DNA from 2 places in the Streptomyces vastus genome. Region 2 is predicted to be linked to the other one. Evidence: riboswitches for the same ligand, from Rfam matches in the RefSeq annotation. Region 2 holds a riboswitch; the other holds the start of a gene.

Region 1 (9,436 bases), on a different contig from region 2:
GCGACCGTCAGCCCGCCGAAGCCGTCCGAGACGATCTGTACGACCTTGCGGCGCACTCCGTCGGGCATCGGACGGTCGAGCACCTCAGCGGCGCCGTCGGCCGGCTCCCCGCCTGTGGTCTCCACCATCGGTCACCCCAATACCTCGACGGGGCCCGCTCCCTCAGGAGCCGGCGCCCGGCCTGTCCACCAGTTCCACCTGATCCACCGCATTGCACCAGCGGCAGCGCACCGACTCGATGGTCTCACTGACCACCTCCCGCTCCTCGACCTTCGGCTCACCGGCCAGATCGAGGTGCACGTACTCCACGACCTTCGACGAACGGGTCACGTCGAAGCGCGTGAGATTGCCGCAGAGCGTGCAGCGCCACCGGGTCTCGGCGGTCGGCAGGGGAACCGTCATCGTCGCAGTCGCTCGCTTTCCTCAAGTTTTCGTGCCGCGCCGGGCAGCCCCGGAGCTTGTTGGCTCGTAACCCTACGGCCTGGCGTGTAGTCGACGCCCGTCAGCGGGGGACGGCGAGGCACTCTGTGCCGTCTGGTCCGGTTACGTCATGATCTGACCATGATCGGCACCTGGGGTACGGCCCTCGTCCGGGCGGCCCGGAATCAGTCCGCACCGGTGACTCACTCACTGATCACCCTGTGCTGTCTGATCTTCCTGGTCGGCCCGGCCTCGGGTCTCAACCCCGTGTACGGCACCGGTGACGAGCTCCTCTCCGCGCAGCGGGCCTATTTCGCGCGCTGGGGTGTCGTGCCCGTAGAGCTGTTCAGCGGGGCGCCGCGCGCCGCCCTCACCCCGGCCACGGCGCTCTTCGTGCACGGCAGCTGGCTGCATCTCCTCGGCAACATGCTCTTCCTCTTCGTCTTCGGTGCGATGGCCGAGGAACGGATGGGCCACCTCGCGTACGCCCTCTTCTACCTGGGCTGCGGCTGCCTCGCCCTGCTCGGCTACGCGGCCGCCCACGCCGACTCCGGACAGACCCTGGTCGGCGCCTCCGGGGCGATCTCCGCGGTCCTCGGCGCGTTCCTTTACCTGTTCCCCAAAGCCCGGGTGACCAGTCTCTTCCCGTTCTTGTTCTTCCTGCCGCTGCGGTTCCCGGCCTGGGTGGTCCTGCCGTTCTGGGTGTCTCTCCAGTGGCTGGCGGCGACCCGTGAGACCCGGGGGCCGGGGGTCGCCTATCTGGCCCACCTGCTGGGGTTCTCGTTCGGCTTCGGCTATGCGTGGGTGCGCTACCGCTGGACGGCTAAAGTGAAATCCCCAGCGACGGCCACCGAGGGAGAAAACCAGCCGTGATCACCGCGATCGTGCTCATCAAGACCAGCGTGGACCGGATTCCTGAGATCGCCGAGTCGATCGCGGCGCTGGACTCCGTCAGTGAGGTCTTCTCCGTGACCGGTACGTACGATCTGATCGCCATGGTCCGGGTGAAGGCCCATGACGATCTGGCGGACATCATCCCCGGGCAGATCAGCAAGATTCCGGGGGTGGAGGGCACGGACACGCATGTGGCGTTCCGTACGTACTCCCAGCATGACCTGGAGGCCGCGTTCGCCATCGGCCTGGACAGCTGAGGATCGTACGGCCGCTCTCGTCCAGCCACTGGATGAAGAGTTCCTCATCTTGGACTCATCCTCCGTGACGGATTCCGCCCGCAGGATCTGAGCCATGCGCGACCCGGGCGCCACGACCACGTACGGCGTCGGCGAACTGATCTCCGCCGCCCTCGACACGGGCGTACGACGGATCCTCGTGGGCTGCGGCGATTCCGGTACGTCGGACGGGGCGCCGGCGCGCTCCAGGCACTCGGCGCCCGGCTGCTCGACGCGGACGGCTTCGAACTTCCGCATGGCGGGCGGGAGTTGAACCGCCTCCACCGGATCGACCCTTCCGGACTCGACCCCCGCCTCTCCCGGGTGGAGCTGCTCGTCGCCTGCAACCCGTACAACGTGCTGTGCGGCGAGCGCAGCGTGGCGCGGGTCTTCGGCCCGCAGAAGGGCGCGACCCCCGCGCAGGTCGAGGAGCTGTCGGCGGCCCTGCAGAACTGGGCGTACGTCCTCAAGCGGGACCTCGCGGTCACCTCCGACCTGTGCGGCGGTCCCGGAACCGGCGCCTCCGGAGGCCTGGGCGCGGGCCTGGCCGCCCTCGGCGCCCGCCTCCTCCCCCGCTTCGAGGTCCTCCTCGACCACCTCGACCTGGACGCCCGCCTGGCCCGCGCCGACCTGGTCCTCACCGCCGAGGGCGCCCTGGACCGCCAGACACCGCGCGGCAAGGTACCCGCGGAGGTGGCCCGCCGCGCCAAACTGCACGGCCGCCCGGTCCTCGCCCTCGCGGGCACGCTCGGCGAAGGCGCGCACACCGTGCCGGCGTGGACGCCTTCACCGGCATCCTGCCCGCCCCGATGGCCCTCGCCGAGGCACTGGTCCGCAGCAGCGAACTCCTCACGGACGCGACCGAGCGGGCTCTGCGGATGATCCTGCTGGGAGCCCGGCTACCGGTTCACGCGGAGGTTCCGGCAGACGTGCCGGCGGAGGTGTCCGGGACGCAACGCCCGTCCTCCGTACGGTAGTTCCATCGCGCGCCGTCCCTCACCAGGTCCTTGACCGCGACCACGAACCGCTCCACATGCTCGTCCGGTGTCCCCGCCCCGAAGCTCACCCGGATCGCGTTGAGGGACTTCTCGCCGGGCGCGGCATCGGGGGCGCCGCACTCGCCCTGGCTCTGCGGATCGCTGCCGAGGAGGGTACGCAGGAGGGGGTGGGCGCAGAAGAGCCCGTCGCGCACGCCGATGCCGTACTCGGCGGAGAGCGCGGCGGCGAAGTGTGAGCTGTTCCACCCGTCGACGACGAAGGAGATGACGCCGACGCGGGCCGCGTCGTCCCCGAAGAGGGACAGGACACGGACCTCCGGAACTTCGGCGAGTCCGGCCCGGACGGTGTCGATCAGGTACTGCTCCCGGGCCACAAGCGCGTCGAACCCCGCCTCGGTGAGGGCCTTGCAGGCGGAGGCGACGGCGTAGGCGCCGATGACGTTGGGCGACCCGGCCTCGTGCCGTGCGGCGCTGTCGTGCCACTCGACGTCCACGCCCCCGTCGCCGCGCCGCGACACCTTCCGGCTCGCACCGCCACCCGCGAGGTACGGCTCGGCGGCGCGCAGCCAGTCGGAACGCCCGGCGAGCACACCCGCTCCGAAGGGCGCGTACAGCTTGTGCCCCGAAAAGGCGACCCAGTCGACGTCCAACTCCCTTACGGACACGGGGTGATGGGGCGCGAGCTGGGCGGCGTCGAGGACGATCCGCGCACCGTGCGCGTGCGCGGCGGCGGCGAGTTCGCGTACGGGCCACAGCTCGCCGGTGACGTTCGAGGCACCGGTGACGCAGACGAGGGCGGGTCCCTGGGGGTCGCGTTCGGCGAGGGCGCGCTCGAGGGTGGCGACGGCCTGCGCGGGCGTGCGCGGCGCGTCGAGATACGTGACGCGGGCCTCCCGCCAGGGCAGCAGTGAGGCGTGGTGCTCGGTCTCGAAGACGTGGACGTGGCAGTCGGCGGGGAGGGCAGCGGCGAGCAGGTTCAGCGAGTCGGTGGTGGACCGGGTGAAGACGACCTGGTCCTCGTCCCGGCAGTCGAGGAACTCGGCGACGGCCTTCCGGGCGTTCTCGAACAGGTCGGTGGACAGCTGGGACAGGTACCCGGCCCCACGGTGCACGCTCCCGTAGTACGGCGCGTACGCGGCCACGTCGTCCCAGACCCGCTGGAGTGCCGGGGCGCTGGCGGCGTAGTCGAGTGCGGCGTATGTGACCTCGCCACCGGTGACGAGCGGGACGGTGACGTCCCGTCCCAGAACGGGCAGCGGCTCGGCGACGGATTGCTCGGCGACAGCGGTGGAGACAGACATGACACTCCCTCAAGACCAGGACCCCTGGTCTGTGCGAGGGGTCCGCGCTTGTCGCAGGCCTTGCTGCCTACGACCTGGTCTTCACCCGGGGCACCCCGCCACGGACGGAGGGTTGCCGGACAGCCGGCCGGGGCCTTTTGGCTGTCACTCATGACCTGTCGTCGAACATACGCAACCTGTTCGACGGGATGCAACTCGGGTCCGGATCCCGGACCGGGGGTTTCTTTCCCCGGCCCCGCCCCTTCCCGAAACTGGGGGCTGCGCCCCAGGTCCCCCGCCAGGGGGTGGGAGTGACACCGCGTGTCGCGGCTGCGGGTGCGTTGTGGCTGCTCGCGCCCCGCGGCGGAGCCGCTGATGTCACAGCCCCGCGCCCCTGAAAGCCAAAGCCTGCGGCTCACCGCGCCCGGAGAAAGCACGCGCCCCAGGCAAACCCGCATCCCCAACTGCCCGCAGCTTCCCACCGGCGGGAGGGGACGTGGGCCGGTGCGTCGTATGCCCGGCCTGCGACGGGCTGACGCACCGGCCCACGGCCCCGCACCCACCCACACACCCGCACCCGCACCCGCACCCGCACCCGCACCCGCACCCGACAAACAACCCAGCGTCAGCCGTTACTGACCGCCACCCAGCGGTCCAGGGTCCGCTTCGCCGCCCCGGAGTCAATGGCCTCCCCCGCCTTGGCCATCCCCTCACGAAGCTGGTCCGCGAGCGGACCGGAACCCGGTGTCAGCGCCACCAACGCCGCCGCCGAGTTCAGCAGCACAGCGTCCCGCACAGGCCCGGTCTCCCCGTTCAGCAAGCGCAGCGCCACGTCCGCGTTGTACGAGGCGTCAGCGCCTCGCAACGCCTCCACCGGGACCAACTCGATGCCCACATCCCGCGGATCGAACGTCTCCTCGTGGACCTTTGCGTCCTGTACCACCCAGACGCGCGACGTGGACGTGGTGGTCAGCTCGTCGAGACCGTCGTCGCCGCGGAAGACCAGGGACGAGTTGCCGCGCTCGGCGAACACTCCGGCCATGATGGGCGCCATCCGCGCGTCGGCGACTCCGACGGCCTGCGCCTTCACCCGGGCGGGATTCGTCAACGGCCCGAGGAAGTTGAAGATCGTCCGGATACCCAGCTGCCCCCGCGCGGCGCCCACGTGCCGCATCGCCGGGTGGAACTTCGCCGCGAAGCAAAAAGTGATCCCGGCTTCCTCGGCCACCTCCGCGACCCGCTTCGGCGTCAGCTCCAGGTTGACGCCCAGCTTCTCCAGTACGTCCGAGGCCCCGGAGGCAGACGACGCCGCCCGGTTGCCGTGCTTGACGACCTTCGCGCCGGTACCGGCGATGACGATCGCGGACATGGTGGAGATGTTGACCGTCCTGGCCCCGTCGCCACCCGTACCGACGATGTCGACGGTCTCCCCCGGTACCTGGATGACGTTCGCGTGCTCGTACATCGCCCGAACGCACCCGGTGATCTCGCCGACGGTCTCCCCCTTGGCCCGCAGCGCCACCGCGAACCCGGCGATCTGGGCGTCGGTCGCCTCGCCGCGCATGATCAGGTCCATGGCCCAGGCGGTGTCGTCCGCGCTCAGATCGCGCCCGTCCAGCAGTCCGTTCAGCAGCGCGGGCCAGGAACGGCCCGCCGCGGTGTCGCCTCCAGCGGGGGTCACAGCGTTCATCAGCCGCTCCTGGTCGTCGTACGTCCCGAAAGGTTGGCACCCACCCTATCCAGCCCCGGGGACGGCAAAGAGCCCCGTCCAGGCAATGGACGGGGCTCTTACCGTGGCGAACGATCAGAGATCAGTGGTGGCCGTGGCCGCTCGTGATCTCTCGGTACTCCTCGGCGGTCGGCTTGGGAATCTGGCTGTCCTCGCCGTAGTACGCCTTGCTCAGCTTGGACCTCAGCTTCTGCGGAGCCTTCACCTTGCGCTCGACGCCGTTCTCGTCGACCGTCGGGCCGATCTCGGCCGGCTTGTACTGCTCGTGCGCCGTGAGCACATGCATCTGCTCCTGGCTGAGCGGCTCGTGGACCTCGATGAACTCACCGTGCGGCAGGCGCTTGATGATGCCCGACTCGCGGCCGTGCAGCACCTTGTCCTTGTCGCGGCGCTGGAGGCCGAGACAGATCCGCTTGGTGGCGATGAACGCGACGACCGGCCCGGCGAAGAACCCGATCCGGACGAACCAGGTGACCGCGTTGATCGACAGATGGAAGTGCGTGGCGACGATGTCGTTGCCACCGCCGATCAGCATGATCATGTACGCGGTGATCCACGCGACACCGAAGGCCGTCCGGGTCGGGGCGTTGCGCGGCCGGTCCAGGATGTGGTGCTCGCGTTTGTCCCCGGTGATCCAGGACTCGATGAAGGGATAGAGCGCGATCACTCCGAGGAAGAGACCGAAGAGCACCAGTGGGATGAACACGCCCAGGACGAGCGTATGGCCGGCGAAATTGATCTCCCAGCCGGGCATGGCGCGGATCAGTCCCTCGGCGAAGCCCATGTACCAGTCGGGCTGGGCGCCCGTGGACACTTGGTCCGCGCGATACGGACCCAGATTCCAGATCGGGTTGATGGACGCGACCGCGGCGAGGGCGGAGATGAACCCGAAGACCAGGAAGAAGAAGCCTCCGGCCTTGGCCATGTAGACCGGCAGCAGCGGCATCCCGACGACGTTCTTGTCGCTCCGGCCGGCACCCGCGAACTGCGTGTGCTTGTGGTAGAAGACCAGGATCAGGTGGCCGACCACGAGCCCGAGCATGATGCCGGGCAACAGCAGGATGTGGATCGAGTAGAACCGCGCGACGAAGTCGCCGCCCGGGAACTCCCCGCCGAACAGGAACATCGAGATGTACGTGCCCACGATCGGCGTGGCCAGGATCGCGCCCTGGGTGAAGCGGACACCGGTGCCGGAGAGCAGGTCGTCCGGGAGCGAGTAGCCGGTGAAACCGGTGAACATGCCCAGCACGAACAGCAGGAAGCCGAACAGCCAGTTGATCTCACGCGGCTTGCGGAAGGCGCCGGTGAAGAAGACGCGCATCATGTGCACGAACATGCCGGCCAGGAAGATGATCGCCGCCCAGTGGTGGATCTGCCGGATCAGCAGACCGCCGCGGACGTCGAAGCTGATGTCCAGCGTGGAGGCGTACGCCTCCGACATCAGCTGGCCCTGCATCGGCACATAACTGCCGTGGTACTCGATCTCGTTCATCGACGGGTGGAAGAACAGCGTCAGATACACACCCGTGAGGATGATGATGATGAAGCTGTAGAGGCAGATCTCACCCAGCATGAAGGACCAGTGGTCCGGGAAGATCTTGCGCATGTTGGCCTTGGCCAGGCCGTAGATGCCGAGGCGGCCATCAGCCCAGTCGGCGACCCGCTCGCCCGCGGGTGCCTTGCGGCGATCGTCAGTTGAAGTGCTCATCCGCGCTCCCAGAAAGCAGGACCGACGGGCTCTTCGAAGTCGCCAAGCGCCTGAAGGTAGCCCTCGTCGTTCACGCCGATGCGCAGCTGCGGCAGGGCGTGACCAGCGGGGCCGAAGATCACTCGGGCACCGTCGGAGAGGTCGAAGGTGGACTGGTGACAGGGGCAGAGGACGTGGTGCGTCTGCTGCTCGTACAGGGAGATCGGGCAGCCGACGTGGGTGCAGATCTTCGAGTACGCCACGGTGCCCTCGTGGGACCACTCGAGCTCGCGCTTGTCCTTGATGTCGTCCGGCTGCAGCCGGACGATCATCAGGGCCGCCTTGGCGATCTCGTTCTGGAAATCGTGGTCGTGCTCCTCCAGGCCCTCGGGCTTGGCGAAGGTCAGTGAACCGACCGCGATGTCGGAGGGACGCAGCGGCTCGTTCGTGTTCATGTTGACGAGCAGCTTGCCCTTGGCCCACAGCGTGTGCCGCAGCTTGTCCTCCGGCAGCGGACCGAGGTCGCGCAGCAGGACGACGGCGGACAGCGGGAACAGGGTCAGCGCGCCGAGCATCGTGTTGCGGATCAGCTTGCGGCGGCCGAGCGCGGACTCCTTGGCACCCTGCCGGAAGTCCTCCATGACCTTGGCCTTGACCTCGGGCGTGGCCTCGATCGCGTGCCGCTCGTCGACGAGTTCCACGTCGGACATCAGGGTGCGGGCCCAGTGGACCGCGCCCGCACCGATGCAGAACAGCGCGCTGCCGAGGGTCATGCCCAGCGCGAAGTTCAGCGCGCTGATGTGGCCGAGCGGCCAGACGTAGATCGACTTGTCGACCGGAATCGCCACGAACGCGGCGATGAAGGCGACCGTGGACAGCATCGACACCGTGAACAGCAGGGCGACCGTACGTTCGGACCGCTTGGCGGCCCGCTCGTCGATGTCCTGGATGCGGTGCTCGTGGGGCGGCAGTCCCGGGTCCGCGAACGGGTGCTTCTCGTCGGCGACGGCTACCCCGCCGTTGTCGGCGGCCTGCTCAGCGGGCAGGTTCTCTTCTGGAGTTTCTTGGCTACTCATGACTTCTTGGCCTTTGCGGTCCGGGCGGCGACCCACACGGCGACGGCGATCAGTCCACCGAGACCGAAGATCCAGCCGAACAGGCCCTCGCTGACCGGCCCGAGGCCGCCCAGTTCCAGTCCGCCGGGGCTCTCCGACTTGTCGCTGTTGACCTCGTCCAGGTACGCGATGATGTCCTTCTTGTTCTTCTCCGTCAGCGTGGTGTCGGGGAAGGACGGCATGTTCTGCGGGCCGGTCTGCATGGCCTCGTAGATGTGCTTCGGATCGACGTCTTCCAGCGTCGGGGCGTACTTGCCGTTCGTCAACGCGCCGCCCTTGCCGGTGAAGTTGTGGCACTGCGCGCAGTTGGTACGGAAGAGCTCACCGCCCTTGGCGATGTCCGCGCCCTCCGGGCTGTACTGGTTCTCGGTCGGCACGGAGGGACCGGCACCCAGCGAGGCGATGTACGCCGCGAGCTGGTCGATCTCGGCCTGCGAGTAGATGTTCTTCTTCTGCGGCACCTGAGCGCCGGGCTGCTGCGCCGGCATACGGCCGGTCGCGACCTGGAAGTCCACGGCAGCGGCGCCCACACCCACCAGGCTCGGCCCGTCGGTGGTGCCCTTACCGCCGGTGCCGTGGCAACTGGCGCAGCCGACGGCGTAGAGCTTCTGGCCCTCCTCGATGGTGAGGGTCTGGGCGGTCTCATCGGCCACGGCCTTGTCCGGGGGCGCGACCAGGGTGTAGATCCCCCCGGTGGCCGCCAGCGCGATGAGTAGGACGACGACCGCCGCCAGCGGATGGCGTCGTCGTGCGGAGAGCTTTTTCACGGATTACCCCGGTGTCAGGATCTTCTGCGTCGATGCTTCTGGGATGTGCGCCTGTGGGGCGCTCGGGAGCGGGCCCGGCTACTTGATCATGTAGATCGTGGCGAAGAGGCCGATCCAGACGACATCGACGAAGTGCCAGTAGTAGGACACGACGATGGCGGCGGTTGCCTGCTCGTGCGTGAACCTGTGGGCCGCGTACGTACGCCCCAGGACCAGCAGGAAGGCGACGAGACCACCCGTCACGTGCAGGCCGTGGAAGCCGGTCGTCAGG
Region 2 (9,436 bases):
GTTGCACCTCGGTCATGTAGTCGCGGTACACGGCCAGGTCCTGCCGCGAGGGATACGCGAGGGCCACGTGCACGACGCGCTCGCGCCACGACGGCTGGTCCTCCAGCAACTGCCGGAACGCCAGTAGCCCCCGCACGATGTTCTTGGACAGCTCCGTCCGGTCCACCCGCACGATCGCCTTGCGGCCCTCGCCGATCTGCTCGCGCAGCGAAACCATGCGCTCGTCCACGTCGGCCTCATGCGACCGCTTCCGGAGGAAGTCCGCGTCCGCACCGAGCCCGTGCACCCCGATCCGCGTACCCGACGGAATGCCGGGCCCCAGCACGGCATGACAGCAGTCGGTGAACGCGTCCGCCCACCGCTGGGTCAGGAACGCGGCCCGGTCGGCGCCCAGGATCCCGCCGAGCAACTGCGCGGCGATGTCGTCGGGCAGCAGCCGGAAGTACTCCGGCGGAGCCCACGGCGTGTGCGAGAAGTGGCCGATCCGCAGGTCGGGGCGCAGCTCGCGCAGCATGCGGGGGGCCAGCGTCAGGTGGTAGTCCTGCACGAGCACGGAGGCGCCCTGTGCCGCCTCCTCGGCCAGGGCCTCGGCGAAGGCCCGGTTGTACGTCTCGAAGGACGCCCACTGTCTGCGGAACTCCGCGCCGAAGGCCGGCTCCAGCGGCGTCTGGTACAGCATGTGGCTCATGAACCACAGCACGGAGTTCGCGATGCCGTTGTACGCGTCCTCGTGTACGTCGGCCGGGATGTCCAGCATCCGTACGCCCTCTTCGCCGACGCCGCGGCGTACGGCCTCTCGGTCGCCGTCGCCCAGGGCCGAGCACACCCACAGCGCACCGGCCTCCGGGCCGATCGCCGAGAGCCCGGAGACCAGGCCGCCGCCGCCGCGCTTGGCTGTGAGCGTCCCGGTCTCATCCTGTGCGTATGAGACCGGGCCGCGGTTCGATGCGACGAGGATCTGGGCTTGCGTTGATGCCATAGGGCTCAACTTAGCCCAGGGGGGCTTCGCTCAAACGTACGCCTCAGCCGTATACAAGCTCGACGCGTGAGAGCTCGGGACGCTGCGTCGTATGGCGGCTGCGGGTGCATTGTGGCTGGTCGTGCCCCGCGGCGGAGCCGCAAATGTCACAGCCCCGCGCCCCTGAAAAAGAGGGCCTGCGGCCCCTTTTTTCAGTGGGACGCGGTCGCTACGCCGCCTTTCGTTCCGCGTACTCCTCGATCTCCGCCATCGGCGGTCGTTCCTCCGTGTCCACGGAGTGCGTACGCGGTGCGAAGCCGGTCTCGACACGTTCGAACTGCGTGATCCGCGGCCGGACCATATGGCCGCGGGCCAGGCGGAGCTGGGCCGTGCGGTAGATCGCGGCGGCCATGCGGCCCAGGGCCTGGCCGTCCTGGTGGCGGTGTTTGCGGACGCCCACGTCTACCTGGGCGAGGGCGTCCAGGCCCACCAGGTGCAGGGCGTCGACCAGCATGCCCAGCTCGACGCCGTATCCGACGGGGAAGGGCAGCTGTTCCAGGAGGGAGCGGCGGGCCGCGTACTCTCCGCCGAGCGGCTGTACGAAGCCGGCCAGCTGTGGCCAGTGCATGTTCAGGATCGGGCGGGCCATCAGTTCCGTGACGCGGCCGCCCTGGCCCGCGGCGGTCCTGCCGGAGGTGGGGTCGCCCGGCAGGTTCAGCGGGCGGTCGTACATCGCCTTGACGAGGTCCACGTCCGGATCGGTGAGCAGCGGACCGACGATCCCCGAGACGAAGTCCGCGGAGAACTCCTTCAGGTCCGCGTCGACGAAGGCGACGATGTCCCCGCTCGTGACCAGCAGCGAGCGCCACAGGACCTCGCCCTTGCCGGGGACGGCCGGGATGCGCGGGAGTATCTCGTCCCGGTGTACGACCCGGGCCCCGGCTTCGGCGGCGACCTCCGAGGTACGGTCCGTCGAGCCCGAGTCGATCACGACGATCTCGTCGACGAGCGGCACCTTCTTGGTCATCAGCTCGCGGCGGATCACGGCGACGATCTCGCCGACGGTCTCCTCCTCGTTGAGCGCGGGCAGTACGACGCTCACTGTGGAGTTGGCCGCGCGCTTCGCGGCGATGAGCTTCTTCAGCGGGCGGTCGCCAACGGACCAGGAGCGCGTGTTCAGCCAGCGCTCGACGTCTTCCAGCACGTGCGGCTCTCCCTTGACATTGGACCGGGTTCGCGAGTGCCCGCTGGGGCAGCAGCTCTTGTGACTGTCATCTCGCGGTTCGGACTGGTCTCACCACGATCCAGGCCTTCGGTTACAGTCTTGAACAACGCTGATGACCATCGCATGTCGCGGGTCGCCCAGCCGACAACCGGATACTCACAACCGAATAGCGCTCATCCAGAGGGGCAGAGGGATACGGCCCGTTGAAGCCCCGGCAACCCTCCAGCCGGTTCTCGTACCGATCGAAGATGATCGATTCCGCGAGGCTCCCGGCTAGTGAAGGTGCCAAATCCGTCTCACGGCGAGATGCGTCGTGAGGAAGATGAGGAGAAAGGGCCTCGCCTCACATGGCTGCGCAGACAGTTGCAAGCACCACGAACACTGAAACCTCCGCCGACCCGGCGGCCCCCACGAACTCCGTGGACACCCCCTCCGTAGACCTCGGCCCCGCCGCTGCGCTCTCCTGCCGCGAATGCGGCCACCGCGTCCCGCTCGGCCCCGTCTTCGCCTGCGAGGAGTGTTTCGGCCCGCTGGAGATCGCGTACGACTTCTCGGCGTACGACACCGAGGAACTCCGTAAGCGCATCGAGGCGGGCCCCGCGAACATCTGGCGGTACGCGCCTCTCCTGCCCGTCCCCGCGGACGTGGCCACCAAGCCGAACATCAACCCCGGCTGGACCGAGCTCGTCAAGGCCGACAACCTCGCGCGCGAGCTGGGCGTCGACCCCGGCAAGCTCTTCGTGAAGGACGACTCCGGCAACCCGACGCACTCCTTCAAGGACCGCGTCGTCGCCCAGGCCCTGGAGGCCGCCCGCGTCTTCGGCTTCACGACCCTCTCCTGCTCCTCGACGGGCAACCTCGCCGGTGCCGTCGGCGCCGCCGCCGCCCGCGCCGGCTTCCGTTCCTGCGTGTTCATCCCGCACGACCTGGAGCAGGGCAAGGTCGTCATGGCCGCGGTGTACGGCGGCGAGCTCGTCGGCATCGAGGGCAACTACGACGACGTGAACCGCTTCTGCTCCGAGCTGATCGGCGACCCGGCCGGCGAGGGCTGGGGCTTCGTCAACGTCAACCTGCGCCCGTACTACGCCGAGGGTTCCAAGACCCTCGCGTACGAGATCTGCGAACAGCTCGGCTGGCAGCTTCCCGACCAGCTGGTGGTGCCCATCGCCTCCGGCTCGCAGCTCACGAAGATCGACAAGGGTCTGCAGGAGCTCATCAAGCTCGGACTCGTCGAGGACAAGCCGTACAAGATCTTCGGCGCCCAGGCCGAGGGGTGCTCGCCGGTGTCCGTCGCCTACAAGGCGGGCCATGACGTCGTACGGCCGCAGAAGCCGGACACGATCGCGAAGTCGCTGGCGATCGGTAACCCCGCCGATGGTCCGTACGTGCTGGACATCGCGCGGCGTACGGGTGGCGCGGTCGAGGACGTCAACGATGAGCAGATCGTGGACGCGATCAAGTTGCTGGCGCGGACCGAGGGGATCTTTGCGGAGACCGCCGGTGGTGTGACGGTGGGGGTTGCGCGCAAGCTGATCGAGAACGGTGTGCTGGACCCGAGCCTCACGACTGTCGTCCTGAACACGGGTGACGGTCTCAAGACCCTCGACGCTGTGGCCGGGACCGGGCTCACCGCCACGATCCGACCCAGCCTGGGCTCTTTCCGAGAGGCCGGCCTCGCGTAGCGCTTCGCGGCAAGGGCTGTATTCAAGCTGCAGGCCGGTGGGGTCTGGTCGTGCCGTGCCCCGCGGCGGAGCCGCAAATGTCACCGCCCCGCGCCCCTTCGGGGCGCTCCATACCTGACCGGAGGTCATAACCCCATGAGCGTCAACGTTCGCATCCCCACCATCCTTCGCACCTACACCGGCGGTCAGGCCGAGGTCGCCGCCGAAGGGGCGACCCTCGCCGAGGTCATCGCCGACCTGGAGAAGAACCACACCGGGATCGCGGCGCGTGTCCTGGACGATCAGGGCAAGCTGCGTCGGTTCGTCAACGTGTACGTGAACGACGACGATGTGCGGTTCGAGCAGGGGCTGGAGACGGCGACGCCCGACGGGGCCGGCGTCTCGATCATTCCGGCCGTCGCCGGAGGCTGATCATCCGGTACAGCGCCCGAGGCTGATCGTTACCGTCGGTAATGCAAGTCACTCAGGGTTCATCGAATTGCCCCCTCCGTGAGTTAAGCGGAGGGGGCAATTCTGTATGGTTGAGCGCGGTACAGTTGGGGAACTTGGTGCTCCCCCGGGCCGAATGCATGTGCATTCCTGTCGGATGCCCGATAAGAAGTAGCCAAAGTGTGCGCGTCTTTTGCGTCAATTGCTCCTTTTATGGAGCCCGACTTGCCCCCCTCTAGGGTGAATTCTCCGTACATTCCGGATCGGCCATGCCCAGATTTCTCGTCCGATTGACCTGTTGCAGACGGCAGTTGGGCAGATACATTCAGCCGCGGTCGACGCGTTCCGGCGCACACCCCCAACCGTTGGGGGGTGAGGTCTGACCCGGATCCGCGAAGTGTGGATCTGTGCAAGGGCCAGTAATAGGGGAGTTAGGCATGGCTCAGGGCACCGTCAAGTGGTTCAACGCGGAGAAGGGGTACGGCTTCATCGCGGTCGACGGTGGTGCGGATGTATTCGTCCACTACAGCGCGATTCAGATGGACGGCTACCGCACCCTGGAAGAGGGTCAGCGAGTCGAGTTCGAGATCTCGCAGGGCCAGAAGGGGCCGCAGGCGGACATGGTCCGCGTGGCCGGCTGAAGCACGCGCCGACTGATCTGCAGCGACACGTTCTTCTTCCGAAGGGCTCGTACCTCAAGGGGTACGGGCCCTTCGGCATGCCTGGCGGCAGCCCGCCCGCACTGTGGTAGCCGCTTGCACTCGACTGGTGCGAGTGCTAATCATTGGCGTTAGCACTCTGAAGGTGAGAGTGACAACGAGGACCGGGTCGGTGAGGCCCGCAGGCCAAGTGGGGCAAGGAACCACGGGGCAGGCAGGCCGTCCGTCGCGGGCGCCAGCGCGGTCCGGAGCAATCCACCCCAGTCCGGGAGGACCACTTCACATGGCCAAGATCATCGCGTTCGACGAGGAGGCGCGGCGAGGCCTCGAGCGCGGCATGAACCAGCTCGCGGACGCCGTCAAGGTGACCCTCGGCCCCAAGGGCCGCAACGTCGTCCTCGAGAAGAAGTGGGGCGCCCCCACGATCACCAACGACGGTGTCTCCATCGCCAAGGAGATCGAACTCGAGGACCCGTACGAGAAGATCGGCGCCGAGCTGGTCAAGGAAGTCGCGAAGAAGACGGACGACGTAGCCGGTGACGGCACGACGACCGCGACCGTCCTGGCCCAGGCGCTGGTCAGGGAAGGCCTCCGCAACGTCGCCGCCGGTGCCAACCCCATGGCTCTCAAGCGCGGTATCGAGAAGGCCGTCGAGGCGGTCTCCGGTGCCCTGCTCGACCAGGCCAAGGACGTGGAGACCAAGGAGCAGATCGCTTCGACCGCCTCCATCTCCGCCGCCGACACCCAGATCGGCGAGCTCATCGCCGAGGCCATGGACAAGGTCGGCAAGGAAGGCGTCATCACCGTCGAGGAGTCCCAGACCTTCGGTCTGGAGCTGGAGCTCACCGAGGGTATGCGCTTCGACAAGGGCTACATCTCGGCGTACTTCGCCACCGACATGGAGCGTATGGAGGCCGTCCTCGACGACCCGTACATCCTGATCGCCAACTCGAAGATCAGCGCCGTCAAGGACCTGCTGCCGCTCCTCGAGAAGGTCATGCAGTCCGGCAAGCCGCTGCTGATCATCGCCGAGGACGTCGAGGGCGAGGCCCTGTCGACCCTGGTCGTCAACAAGATCCGCGGCACCTTCAAGTCCGTCGCCGTCAAGGCTCCGGGCTTCGGTGACCGCCGTAAGGCCATGCTCGGCGACATCGCCATCCTCACGGGCGGCGAGGTCATCTCCGAGGAGGTCGGCCTCAAGCTGGAGAACGCGACCCTGGACCTCCTGGGCCGCGCCCGCAAGGTCGTCATCACCAAGGACGAGACCACGATCGTCGACGGTGCCGGCGACACCGAGCAGGTCGGGGGCCGGGTCAACCAGATCCGCGCCGAGATCGAGAACTCCGACTCGGACTACGACCGCGAGAAGCTCCAGGAGCGCCTGGCGAAGCTGGCCGGCGGCGTGGCCGTCATCAAGGCCGGTGCCGCCACCGAGGTCGAGCTCAAGGAGCGCAAGCACCGCATCGAGGACGCCGTTCGCAACGCGAAGGCCGCCGTCGAGGAGGGCATCGTCGCCGGTGGTGGCGTGGCCCTGCTCCAGGCCGCCACGGTGTTCGAGAAGCTGGAGCTCGAGGGTGACGAGGCGACCGGCGCCAACGCCGTGAAGCTCGCCCTGGAGGCCCCGCTCAAGCAGATCGCCGTCAACGGTGGTCTCGAGGGCGGCGTCGTCGTGGAGAAGGTCCGCAACCTTCAGGTCGGTCACGGTCTGAACGCCGCGACCGGCGAGTACGTCGACATGATCGCCGAAGGCATCATCGACCCGGCGAAGGTCACGCGTTCCGCCCTGCAGAACGCCGCGTCCATCGCCGCGCTGTTCCTCACCACCGAGGCCGTCATCGCCGACAAGCCGGAGAAGGCGGGCGCCGCCCCGGCCGGCGGCGGCATGCCGGGCGGTGACATGGACTTCTGATCCGGTTCTTCCACCGGGTCGGACCCTCCCCCAAGCTCTCGGCTTCGCTCGAGCAGGGGGGACCCCAGTCCAGTACCGAGGGCGGCATCCCTGTTCGCAGGGGTGCCGCCCTCGGGCGTGTCCGGCTGGCTGGTACCGGACAGTGGGACGGGAAGGTCTGGGACACCCTCGGATCCCTTGCCGGAGCGCTAGAGGTTGCCCATGGGTTCGATGTCGATCTTCCGGGGTTCGCCCCAGATGCGCAGGACCTCGTAGTCGGTGAACTCGTGGACCAGGCGGTAGGCCATGCCGGGGTGGGGGCTGCGGCGCTGGGCGGCGAGGTACTGCTCCGCTTCCTGCTTGTCGCGGCGGGGTGTGCCGCAGAGTTGCCAGACCTGGCCGGTCCACATCTCGGGGAGCCAGCGCTGCTGGGGCTGGGGGCGGTCGCCCCGTACGCCGTAGCGGGACTTCGTGCGCTCGAGTGTCTCGTCCGGGGCGGTCGGACGGCCCTGGGAGAACGAGTCGTTGACCTTTGAGCGGCGGGCGATGCGGCGGCGGGTCTCGCAGAGCAGGCAGAGGTCGGGGGCGTCCTCGTCGACCGGGCCTGTGGGGTGCTCGGTGCAGCGTGTGGTGGGGGCCGCCGTGGTGACCGTTTCCTCCAGGAGGTCCAGCGCGCGCTTCAGGTCCGCCTTGACCTCGTGCAGCTTCGCGTCGGGTGTGTCCGTGCCCAGGGCCTCGCCGTGCTCGCCGAGAAGCCGCAGCGCGCGGCCCAGAGCGGTCAGCTGTGCGTGGTTCATGGTGGTCGTCCCCTCCCGGGAGCCGTGCTGCCGACGCCCCCAAGAATCACATGCGCCACTGACAGCCGCCCCGGAAGCCCGGGCAACAAGGCGGGCCGGACGCTCCTCAGCCGCTCGCGAGGGCCGCCTGAAGAGCCGCCCGGAGGTGGCCGTTCGCCTCGGTGAGCAGGCGGGCGGCGGTCGCGGCGTCGACGTCGGCGAGGAGGACGAGGATCGCGTTCTTCGTCTCGCCGTCGACCGCGCTCAGGGCCGCCTCGATCTGGTCGTCCGGCGCACCCGTGGCCAGCGCGACGATACGGCGCGAACGGGCCCGGAGCTTGTCGTTCGAGGCCCGTACGTCGACCATCAGGTTCCCGTACGTCTTGCCCAGGCGGATCATCGTGATCGTCGACAGCATGTTGAGGACCAGCTTCTGGGCCGTGCCCGCCTTCAGACGCGTCGAGCCGGTCAGCAGCTCGGGGCCCACGACCACCTCGATACCGTGCTCGGCTGCCGCCGCGAGCGCGCTGTCCGCGTTGCAGGACAGGCCGATGGTCAGGGCGCCGAGTGCACGCGCGCGTTCCACCGCGCCGATCGCATACGGGGTCCGGCCGGAGGCCGAGACCCCTACCACCGTGTCGTCGGCGGTGACGCCCAGCGCGGCCAGGTCCTCGGCCGCCAGCTCCTTGGAGTCCTCGGCGCCCTCGATGGAGTTGACCGTGGCGCTCGGGCCGCCCGCGATCAGGCCGACGACCTCGGAGGGGTTCGTGTTGAAGGTGGGCGGGCACTCGGACGCGTCGAGCACACCGAGACGGCCCGCGGTGCCCGCGCCCGCGTAGACCAGGCGTCCGCCGCGCGCCATACGGTCCGCGATGGCGTCGATCGCGGCGGCGATACGCGGGAGCTGCGCGGCGACGGCGGTCGGTACGGTCGCGTCCTCGCCGTTCATGATCTTCGCGATCTCGAGGGTGGGCAACTGATCGATCCGGGCAAGCTCGGGACGGAACGCCTCGGTGGTCAGGGTTTCCAACTCATCCCGCACATCACGGAAGTTGGAGGAGGCGTCGGCGGGGGAGGTCATGTGGGGCGGCTCTTTCCGGTGTTCGTTCCGGTGCTGGCTTTTGTTACTCGTACCCGAGCACTTGTACGCGAGCTATGGGCCTAGCGCTGGGAGCCGCGCGGGCTGTGGCGGTGCGCGAGCGCCTCGTAGGAAGCGGCCAGCGCCGGCGCCGCCGACTCGTACGTCCGCTGGGCCACCCCTATGAACAGGCAGTCCACGACCAGCAGTTGGCTCGTACGGGACGACATGGCGGCCGGCCGCAACTCGCTCTCGCGGGCCGTCGACGTGGTGAGGACGTGGTCGGCGTACTGCGAGACCGGGCCGTCCGGGCGGCCGGTGATCGCGACCGTCGTGGCGCCCCGCTCGAAGGCGACCCGTAGCGGCTCGATGACGTCGCCGGTCGAACCGGAGTGGGTGATCGCGATGGCCACGTCCTTGGAGCGCAGCTGCACGGCGTTGGTGACCGCGAGGTGCGGGTCGCTGAACGCGTGGGCTATGAGGCCTATCCGCAGGAGCTTCTGGTGGAGGTCCTGGGCGACCAGGCCGGAGGCGCCGACTCCGTAGATGTCGATACGGCCGGCCGCCGAGAGTGCGGAGACGGCCGCGCCGAGCTGCACCGTGTCCAGGCCTGCCGCGGTGTCGGCGAGGGTCTGCTGCTCGTCGTACGCCAGTTTCGCCACGACGTCGGCGATCGGGTCGTCGACCGCGATGTCGGCCGTGACGGCGGGGGCGCGGCCCGACTGCTGGTGGGCGGCGAGG

The links. Region 2 has a riboswitch for S-adenosylmethionine ahead of thrC (threonine synthase). Riboswitches for the same ligand answer to the same signal wherever they lie in the genome.
Region 1: linked by a shared signal. The riboswitch ahead of ABD357_RS22495 (aminotransferase class V-fold PLP-dependent enzyme) and the one ahead of thrC (threonine synthase) in region 2 are both predicted to bind S-adenosylmethionine.

What each region holds. Positions count from the first base shown of each region.
Region 1 covers NZ_BAAASJ010000043.1:257,452-266,887, forward strand. The annotation lists gene ABD357_RS22470 (NYN domain-containing protein) at 1-128, opposite strand, end outside; gene ABD357_RS22475 (hypothetical protein) at 163-402, opposite strand; gene ABD357_RS22480 (rhomboid family intramembrane serine protease) at 562-1,293, shown strand; gene ABD357_RS22485 (Lrp/AsnC family transcriptional regulator) at 1,290-1,571, shown strand; partial or broken gene ABD357_RS22490 (glycerate kinase) at 1,669-2,566, shown strand; gene ABD357_RS22495 (aminotransferase class V-fold PLP-dependent enzyme) at 2,497-3,888, opposite strand; SAM riboswitch class IV at 3,928-4,044, opposite strand; gene trpD (anthranilate phosphoribosyltransferase) at 4,493-5,557, opposite strand; gene qcrB (cytochrome bc1 complex cytochrome b subunit) at 5,679-7,304, opposite strand; gene qcrA (cytochrome bc1 complex Rieske iron-sulfur subunit) at 7,301-8,359, opposite strand; gene qcrC (cytochrome bc1 complex diheme cytochrome c subunit) at 8,356-9,165, opposite strand; gene ctaE (aa3-type cytochrome oxidase subunit III) at 9,244-9,436, opposite strand, start outside.
Region 2 covers NZ_BAAASJ010000054.1:12,369-21,804, forward strand. The annotation lists gene ABD357_RS24115 (alpha,alpha-trehalose-phosphate synthase (UDP-forming)) at 1-979, opposite strand, end outside; gene ABD357_RS24120 (glucosyl-3-phosphoglycerate synthase) at 1,188-2,162, opposite strand; SAM riboswitch class I at 2,354-2,512, shown strand; gene thrC (threonine synthase) at 2,531-3,865, shown strand; gene ABD357_RS24130 (MoaD/ThiS family protein) at 4,001-4,276, shown strand; gene ABD357_RS24135 (cold-shock protein) at 4,732-4,935, shown strand; gene groL (chaperonin GroEL) at 5,237-6,862, shown strand; gene ABD357_RS24145 (hypothetical protein) at 7,051-7,638, opposite strand; gene murQ (N-acetylmuramic acid 6-phosphate etherase) at 7,745-8,698, opposite strand; gene ABD357_RS24155 (MurR/RpiR family transcriptional regulator) at 8,779-9,436, opposite strand, start outside.